Regions from separate parts of the Kribbella sp. NBC_01245 genome, predicted to be linked through region 4. Evidence: riboswitches for the same ligand, from Rfam matches in the RefSeq annotation. Region 4 holds a riboswitch; each other region holds the start of a gene.
The links. Region 4 has a riboswitch for cobalamin ahead of OG394_RS38955 (ribonucleoside-diphosphate reductase subunit alpha). Riboswitches for the same ligand answer to the same signal wherever they lie in the genome.

Region 1: it holds a riboswitch for cobalamin, as region 4 does, so the genes downstream of both, OG394_RS22905 (ABC transporter substrate-binding protein) here and OG394_RS38955 (ribonucleoside-diphosphate reductase subunit alpha) in region 4, are expected to answer to the same signal.
Region 2: it holds a riboswitch for cobalamin, as region 4 does, so the genes downstream of both, OG394_RS27210 (CbtB domain-containing protein) here and OG394_RS38955 (ribonucleoside-diphosphate reductase subunit alpha) in region 4, are expected to answer to the same signal.
Region 3: it holds a riboswitch for cobalamin, as region 4 does, so the genes downstream of both, metE (5-methyltetrahydropteroyltriglutamate--homocysteine S-methyltransferase) here and OG394_RS38955 (ribonucleoside-diphosphate reductase subunit alpha) in region 4, are expected to answer to the same signal.

The regions. Positions count from the first base shown of each region.
Region 1 covers NZ_CP108487.1:5,075,873-5,078,065, reverse strand. The annotation lists gene OG394_RS22910 (pyridoxal-phosphate dependent enzyme) at 1-786, opposite strand, end outside; cobalamin riboswitch at 833-1,021, shown strand; gene OG394_RS22905 (ABC transporter substrate-binding protein) at 1,049-2,083, shown strand; partial or broken gene OG394_RS22900 (FecCD family ABC transporter permease) at 2,146-2,193, shown strand, end outside.
Region 2 covers NZ_CP108487.1:5,962,068-5,964,260, reverse strand. The annotation lists gene OG394_RS27220 (histidine phosphatase family protein) at 1-164, opposite strand, end outside; gene OG394_RS27215 (CbtA family protein) at 212-994, opposite strand; gene OG394_RS27210 (CbtB domain-containing protein) at 1,006-1,200, opposite strand; adenosylcobalamin (AdoCbl) riboswitch at 1,236-1,348, opposite strand; gene OG394_RS27205 (LysE family translocator) at 1,465-2,103, shown strand; gene OG394_RS27200 (MFS transporter) at 2,100-2,193, opposite strand, start outside.
Region 3 covers NZ_CP108487.1:5,071,859-5,074,051, forward strand. The annotation lists gene metE (5-methyltetrahydropteroyltriglutamate--homocysteine S-methyltransferase) at 1-970, opposite strand, end outside; cobalamin riboswitch at 1,091-1,306, opposite strand; gene OG394_RS22890 (ABC transporter ATP-binding protein) at 1,305-2,102, opposite strand; gene OG394_RS22895 (FecCD family ABC transporter permease) at 2,106-2,193, opposite strand, start outside.
Region 4 covers NZ_CP108487.1:8,463,500-8,465,692, reverse strand. The annotation lists gene OG394_RS38960 (DinB family protein) at 348-929, shown strand; cobalamin riboswitch at 985-1,210, shown strand; gene OG394_RS38955 (ribonucleoside-diphosphate reductase subunit alpha) at 1,351-2,193, shown strand, end outside.

The DNA.
Region 1 (2,193 bases), 3.4 Mb from region 4:
GACGATGGGCGCACAAGCCTCGGGTTGTGCGACGAGAAGCCTTGGCAGGCGAGAGATTTGGCCCGCCGCGAGCAATTCGGAGAAGCCCAGGTCGAGCCCGAGGACGATGCTGCCGGCGCCTGCCACGGTGACGACGGCATCCGGTGCGCGGAAGCCGAGGTCCTCCCAGAGTTCGTAGGCGAGCGTCTTCGTCCCCTGGAGGAAGAACGGATGCCAGTTGTGACTGGCGTAGTACGTGTGAGCCGACTCCACCAGGGCGCGCGCCGACGTCGCCTCGCGATCACCCGGCACCAACGAGACCTCAGCGCCGTACGCCCGGCTCTGCAACACCTTCGCCGGGGACGTGCCCTCAGGCGCGAGGATGCGGGCCCGGATCCCCGCGCGAGCGGCATACGCCGAGACCGAGGAGCCGCCATTTCCAGAGCTGTCCTCGATCACTTCGGTAATACCTTGCCCGGCGAGGTACGACATCATCACGCTGGTCCCGCGGTCCTTGAAACTGCCCGTCGAACTGAACCACTCCAGCTTGAACCGCACCTCGCCCGAGCCCCACCGCTGCGAGACCAGCGGCGTACACCCCTCGCCCATGCTCACCGCCGCGCCAACCACTTCGGGCAGTGCCGCGCGATACCGCCACAACGACCGGACCTCGGACAGCACCTGCTCCCGGCTGATGCCCGGCATCGCGGACACCATCAGGGGCGCGCCGTCGTCCCCGCGCCAGCGCGCGACCTCCAGCGGGTAACCCCGCCCGGATCGCGGATCGACGTACATCTGCTCAGCCATACGATAAGTCTAGCAATAGACATTTAGTCCACGGCCGGGGGATGGGCTACGGTGGCGCCGTCGTGGTGCTCGGGAAGCCGGTGCGATACCGGCGCGGCCCTCGCCACTGTGATCGGGAAGTTCGTCGACAACCCTGCCAGCAGGGGGTCACTGGTTGCGTAAGGCAGCTGGGAAGGCCTGTCGATGAACGCGGTATCCCGTCAGCCAGGAGACCGGCTACGACGCGTCAGACCCGTCCACGAGGTGCTGGAGGAGCGGTCCCATGGCCGTTGGTGCGTTGCTGAAACCTGTCCTGTTCGCGACCATGCTCAGCCTGGTCGCCGCTTGCGGTGGTGCCGCGGAGGCAGGTGGCAAACCAAAAACCGGCGCGATCACGGTCAAGAACTGCGGGCTCGATGTGACCGTCGACGGCCCGCCCGAGCGCGTCTTCGCGGCGTACCAGCCGGCCATTGAGATGGCGCACGCGCTGGGCATCTCCGACCGCCTCGTCGGTACGGCGTACTTGGACGCGGTCGTGCTGCCCGAGTACGCCGAAGCCCAGAAGAGCCGCAAGTACTACAAGAACCTGCCGAGTCGCGAGGAGCTGCTCAGCACGAATCCCGACTTCGTACTGTCCGGGTTCAACGACGTGTTCAGCAGCGCGGGCAGCGACTCCAGCTTCGGTAGTCGCAAGGGCCTGGGCGAGCTCGGCGTGAAGACGTGGATCTTCAGCCCGCTCTGCCCGACCGCGGACGGCCTCGGTGATGAGGCGATCGACCCGAAGACGGTCTCGATGGAGAACGTGTACGCCGATCTGCGCGATCTCGGCAAGATCTTCGGCGTCTCCGGCCAGGCCGAAAAAGTGATCGCGGACCAGAAGACCCGGATCGCGGCCGTCGAGAAGAAGGTCGCCGCCGCCAAAAGGCCGACAGTCGCCATTCTGCGCGCGAACCTCGAGGGCGGCGTGACGGTGTCGGGCGGTCCCGACTTCGGCACGGTGCTGATCCGGCAGGCCGGTGGGGTGAACGCCTTCGCCGATCTGACCTCCAAGCGGAACGTGAAGATCAGCATGGAGGAGTTCATCAAGCGCAATCCCGATTACGTGCTGGTGAGCGACTGCTGCGATGCGGGGATGACCGAGGCGGACAGTGCCGCGAAGATCGCCGCGCTGATGAGCAACCCGGCGCTGGCCAACCTCAAGGCCGTCAAGAACAAGCGGGTCAAGCCGTTCCTGTTCGCGCATCACTCGGCCGGTGTGCGGGGTGCGCATACGACCGAGCTGATCGCCAAGATCATCCATCCCGACCTGGTCAAGTGAACCGCGCGGTTGGTCTCCTGGCCGCGTTGGCCGTGCTCGCCGGCGTCGTTGTCATCTCGGTGATGGTCGGCGATCGCTTCCTCGGACCGGACGACGTGTACGCCGCGGCG
Region 2 (2,193 bases), 2.5 Mb from region 4:
GAGATCCGCGCCCGCAGTCCGAACTCCTCGGCCGTCCGTTGCGCGGCCACCTCGGGCGACACCCACGCCTCGGCCTCCGCGTCGAACCCGTTGCCCTTGGCAATGACCTGGCCGATGGCGCGGAGGCCGGCCGGATCAGGCTCACCATCGCCGCCCAGCACCATCCCCCGGAGGCCGGGAGTCAGTGCGTGGGCGACGAGCGTGAGCTTGATCAGGCGACACCACCCGTGGCGGCCGGTACGACCGTGCCGACCGGCTTGAGCCGGCGGTCGGCGAGTCCCGCGAAGGCGAATCCGAGCAACAGCCAGAGCACGGTTTGGGTGCCGAGCGCGGACAGCCGGAACTGCCAGAGCAGGGTCGCCGGGAAGGTGCCGGGGACCTCGTTGACGGCCGGGAGGATCAAGTACGCGGCGATGACCGTGACCGCGAACGCCGCCGTCCCGAAGGCAAGACGTACCCAGGCCGGGGGTTCGGTGAACCGGGCCTCGGCCCAGCGCGCGGCGGCGACGCCGGCCCAGACCGCGAGCAGTCCGATTACCAGGAGCAGCAAGTACGAGATGGTGCGCTTGGTGATCGTCTCGGGATCACCGACGGCCGGCGGATTGGCCGGGTATTTCAGGAACGGCACCAGCACGATGCCGATGAAGCCCGCGGCGGCGAGCCCGAGGGCGGCGTACGAGTCGCTGGTGGTGCGAAGGCGTCGTCGCAGCAGCGTGAAGGCGACCGCGAAGATGCCGCCGAGCGCGACGCCGTACAGGCTGGTCGCGAGGAACAACCCGGCCCGCTGGCCGTTGCGGCTGACCAGAGGTTCTTCCTCTGCCTCAGTAGCGGCGGGATCGTCAGAATGCGTGTGCGTGGGCGCGCCGGCCTCTTCGATGGCGATCGCGGCGTCGATGTGCGGTTCGCCCATCACGTACGCGAAGGTTCCGGCCAGCAGGCCGGCGAAAAGTCCCGCGATCAGTCCACGCACCAGCAGGGAGCTGAAGGTGCGCATGATCGTCGGCTCTAGTGGCAGGGGACGCCGAGCAGGTGGCGGCCGTCGTGCATCAGCTCGTGCATGAGCATGCCGGACCGGGACAACGCACCCTGGTCGAACGTGACCAGGTAGGCGAGCACCAGCAGCAGGCCAAGGGTGAGCATGGCGATCGGGAGCGAGATCGCCGGAGCGGCGACGGCGCGGGCAGGCGTGGGAACAGTCATCGGTGAACCTCCTGGGGAAATGCGCGTCCCCATTGAAAGGCTGCGATGCCTGAGCGTCCTGACTTCCGAGCGGCTGCTCGATTACAGTGGCGCGGCCGTACCGGTCTTGCACCGGTTTCCCTCATGACATCGCAGATGGCTCTCGAACCGTAGGTCCCCACCCCCACCCGGGTCAACGCGTGATGCATCACGCCCTGCCGGCTCAGGCGGCCAGACCGCTCAAAAGGTGAGGCGGTGGTGCCGAAGCGCATCTACGCTGGGGCGATGCCGTCCACGCAGCACTTGCTCGCGTTCGCCCTCACCGCTCTGATCATCATCGTGGTGCCGGGTCCGAGTGTCCTGTTCATCGTCGGCCGAGCCCTCGCCGCCGGTCGTCGCGAGGCGCTGCTCACGATGGCCGGCAACGCCATCGGTGCGGGCGTCATGCTCGCCGCCGTGGCCGTCGGCCTTGGCACGCTCATCGCCGCCAGCTCCGTCGCACTGCTGGTCGTGAAGCTCGCCGGCGCGGCGTACTTGGTCTATCTCGGCGTGCAGGCCTTTCGCCAACGGCGTTCGCTGGTAGCGGCTCTGACCAGCGGAAACACCACCACGCGTGCACGCCAGGCTATGTGGCAGGGCTTTCTGGTGGGGGTCACTAACGCGAAGACCGCCGTGTTCTTCGCGGCCGTACTTCCGCAGTTTGTGGACCGCTCTGCCGGGCACGCGGGTCTGCAGATCCTGCTGTTCGGTCTGACCTTTGTACTGATCGCCTTGGTCAGCGACAGCGTGTGGGCGCTAGTGGCCGGTACTGCCCGCCAGTGGTTCGCCCGATCCCCCAAGCGACTTGAACTGGTCGGCGGTACCGGCGGCCTGATGATCATCGGGCTCGGCGCCGGCATCGCGGTCAGCGCCTCCAAGGACTAGGTACGCCGTGCCGTCCAGACGCCTAGTAGGGCGATTAGGGCGGGGAGACCGAACGCCGTGAGGTAGGCGGTCATCGGTGAGTGGGGCTCG
Region 3 (2,193 bases), 3.4 Mb from region 4:
ATGAGGTCGAAATCGTCAACTCGGCGCAGGCCCCGAGCAGCGTCGCGCAGGTGGTGAGGATCGCGCCGAGATCGGCTCGCCAGATGTTCCGGCCGTCCACCACGCCCGCGACGAGCTGCTTTGAGGCGAGCCCTGGCAAACCTGTGAGCTGAACGGACGGCGCAGCCACGAGGTCAACCGCGATACCGTCGACATCGGTTGCCGCGAGCAACGGAAGGGCTGGGCCGAGGTCGCCGAAATACCCTGCTACAAGGAGTTTCGGGCGGTTCGGCAGAGCGGAGAGCCGCCGATAGACCGAGGACAGCGCGTCGAGCTCCGCCTGGCTGCGATCTGCGACGTACGCCGGTTCGTCCAGCTGGACCCACTCGGCCCCGGCATCGGCGAGATGCGCGAGCAGTTCGGCGTACACCTCGACCAGCTGATCCAGCAGATCCAACGGCTGGAAGGACGCACCAGCCTCCGCGGAAGGCTTCGAGAGCAGCAAGAACGTCAGCGGCCCGATCAGCACCGGGCGGGTGTTCACGTCGAGTGCGGACGCTTCGGCAAGCTCCGCGAGCGGCTTGTCGCCCGCAAGGCGGAAGACCGTCGACTCGTCCAGCTCCGGCACCAGGTAGTGGTAGTTCGTATCGAACCACTTGGTCAGCTCGAGCGGCGCCACCTCGTCCCGGCCACGCGCCATCGCGAAGTACATGTCCAGATCGGTCAGACCGAGCGAGCGGTAGCGCCCGGGCACGGCGTCGAACAGCTGGATGTGGTCGAGCATCTGGTCGTAGTACGAAAAAGTGTTGCCGGGCAGGACGTCCAGACCGCGCCCGGCCAGGTCGTTCCAGGTCTCCCGGCGAAGGGTTTGCGCCACGTCGGCGAGGGCGGAGGCATCCAGGTCGCCGGCCCAGTACCGCTCGACGGCCTGCTTCAGCTCGCGCCGGGGCCCGATTCTCGGATAGCCCAGCACAGTGGTGTTGATGTTCACGTCTCTCTCCTCGCGAGCGTGCGGCCGGATCGCCTGACGCCGAGAGAGGAGACGGAACCGGCCATCGCGGCCGAGCCCGGGCTGGCCCTCCCACGGGACCGGCGACCCCCGCGCACCGGTCGGCGCACGGGCTTGAAGGCAGGTCTTCGGACTCACGGGCAGGCCGGTCTCGCGACCGGTGGACCTACTGGCCGTCGCTTCCCAGACGCTAGTCCAGTGCTTCTGACGGCGGTCGTTCCCGTTCACCGCTGCGGGGCAGTCCCGGATTCACACCGGGTTCCCTGTTGCCTCACCCAGCCGTTTCTGACCGGGTGAACCTTCAGCACTCGCCAGCCTAGTCGTTCAAAGCCATTGTGCGACGTGGTTTTGGCAACACCAGCGGCGTTCCGGTCAGCGGGTCCTCGATCACGGCACAAGGCAGACCGAAGACCTCCTCGACCAGCTCCGCCGTCACCACGTCGCGCGGCGGGCCTTCGGCGACCACCTGACCGCCTTTGAGAGCAATCAGGTGGTCCGCATACCGGCTGGCCAGGTTGAGATCGTGGAGGACCAGCACGATCGTCTTACCCCGTACGACGTTGAGATCGTGGACGAGATCGAGCACTTCCAGCTGATGCGCCAGGTCGAGGAACGTGGTCGGCTCGTCCAGCAGCATGATCTCGGCGTCCTGCGCGAGGGCGAGCGCGATCCAGACCCGCTGGCGCTGCCCACCGGACAACTCGTCCAGCGAGCGATCGGCCAGATCCAGCGTGTCTGTCGCCTTTAGTGCATCGAGCACGGCCTGTTCGTCCTGCTTCGACCATTGCCGGAACCAGCGCTGGTGCGGATGACGCCCGCGTCCGACCAGGTCCGCGACCGTGATGCCGTCCGGCGCGATGGGTTGTTGCGGCAGCATGCCGAGCCGGGTCGCGAGTACGCCCCCGGGCAGCCGCGTGACGTCCACGTGGTCGAGCAGTACGACGCCGCCTCGGGGTGCGAGCAGCCGGGCCAGACCGCGGAGCAGCGTCGACTTGCCGCACGCGTTCGCGCCCACGATGACGGTCACCCGGCCGGCCGGGATCCGGACCGAGAGATCCGCGACCACCGGCCGATCGTCGTACCCAAGATTGAGGTGCTGCGCTTCGAGTGCCATAGGTCAGCCTCCGCGCCCGACGCGATTCGCGCGGGCCATCAAGATGAGCAGGTACGGCGCGCCGAGAAAGGCCGTCACGATGCCTACCGGC
Region 4 (2,193 bases):
CGCGGCCCGGCGGACGGCTTGGCGGGCGTGCGCAGGGTGGCACGAGGATCCAGTCCGGGCAACCATTTACCGCGTGGCGCGCCGCCTACGTGCAGAATTCACGGCGCAGCCGCGTCGGCAGCCGTCGATCTCAGCCGCTCAGGCTGACCACAGTCCGTCACCAACGGTCGAACGGGCACCAGAACAAGTCCCATGGTTTGCATCTAGCTGCAAAGGTCAGTCGTTTGAAACCGCGCATAGCAGATGGGCATACTCGAACGGGTGATCGACACGCGGGGGTTTGACTTCGACGTTGCGGGCGAGGCATGATTCGAACATACGTTCGACGCGGGGTGAGGAGAAGTGGGATGCCGGAGCCATTTGACTGGGAGATTCTGCACCAGCAGTCGGCTATGGCGATGGTGCGAGGGCAGTTGGGGTTCAGCTGGTTGGTGTTGTCGGGCAGGTTGGCCGAGTTGACTGATGAGCAGTACTTCTGGCGGCCGAGTGACGAGGCGTTGACGATTGTGCGGCGGCACTATCCGGGGCGGTTCCGGCTGCATGGGAGTGGCGAGTGGGCGGCGCAGTGGCCGGCTGAGCCGGATCATCGCGGGCCGCGGACGATCGCGTGGTTGATCGCGCATTTGACCGAGACGTTCTTCGAGCGCTGGGAGTGGACGTTCGGCGAGAGCAGGCAGAGCCGGACCGACATCACCTTGCATGGCAACGCGCGGGACGCCGTCGCGTGGCTGACGCATTGGGTCGACGCGTGGCAGGAGTCGATCGCCGAGTTACCTGAGGAGGAGGTGATGACGATCGGGCTGAGCCAGGCCACCGGGCTGGATGCGGCGGCGCCGTTCGGGCATGTGGTGCTGCACCTCAATCGGGAGTTGATCCACCACGGTTCCGAGATCATGACGCTGCAGGATCTGCACGCCCTGGCGGCTTGATCTGGTACCGCGACACGCGAGGAGGATGTGCGGGGCGAAAGTGTTGAGGCGGGATAGCATCACAACCACTGGTGGTCCTGGGCGATCTATACCACAAGGTGTAGGGGTTCAGGGGTAAGAGGGAATCCGGTGTGAAACCGGAACTGCCCCGCAGCGGTGAACGGGAACGAAAGTCGTCAACAGCACTGGAAGCACTTGGTCCGGGAAGCGACGGCCGGTAGGAGCGCCTGGTATCAGGCATGCCCGTGAGTCCGAAGACCTGCCATCAGCGCGCGTACCGCCGGTACGTGCTGTCCGAGGCCTCGTGGGTGGGCTGCGCGGACGTGATGTGCAGCCGCGTCGCCATGGGCGCTGCCGTCTCGTCGTGTGCTCTCCGTCCCGCAGGCTCCGGGCCGCCAAGGCTCGCGAGGAGAGAGAGCTTGTGACCACCACTTCGGCCTCCCGAAGCACCGCAACAACTCAGGACCTGACCGTCGTACGGCGTGATGGGCGGAGCGCCGCGTTCGACGCGGGCAAGATCGGCGTCGCGCTGTCGAAGGCCTTCCTGGCCGTCGAAGGCGCGGACGCGGGTGCCAGCCATCGCGTTCGCGACCTGGTCGCCACCCTTACCGGGCAGGTGGTCGAGGCGCTGGGCAAGCGCGCTGCCGGCCGCCCGAGCGTTCAGGTCGAGGAGATCCAGGACCAGGTCGAGCTCGCGCTGATGCGCGCGGGTGAGCATCAGGTCGCCCGGGCTTACGTGCTGTACCGCGAGGAGCGCGCCAAGGCCCGCGTACCCGCCGACGCCGGTGAGCTCGACACGGCCGCGCCGATCGTCATCACGGTGCGCGCGATCGACGGCAGTACGGCGCCGCTGGATCTCGACCGGCTGCGCGTCATCATCGCCGAGGCGGCCGCCGGGCTCGACTCGGTCGACCCCGAGCTGATCCTGAACGAGACGCTCGGTTCCTGCTACAACGGCATCGCCCTGCACGAGGTCGAGCAGGCGCTGGTGATGGCGGCGCGGTCGTTCGTCGAGACCGAGCCGGAGTACAGCTTCGCCGCCTCGCGACTACTGCTCGACCAGATCCGCCGGGAGACGCTCGGCCGGGTCCACGGTGAACCCCGGCAGGCGAGTCAGGCCGAGATGGCCACGGCGTACGTCGAGTATTTCCCGAAGTACGTCGATGCCGGGATCGAGGCGGGGCTGCTCGATCCGGAGTTGGCGACGTTCGACCTGGGCCGGCTGGCCGAGGCGATCCGGCCCGAGCGCGATCTGCAGTTCGCG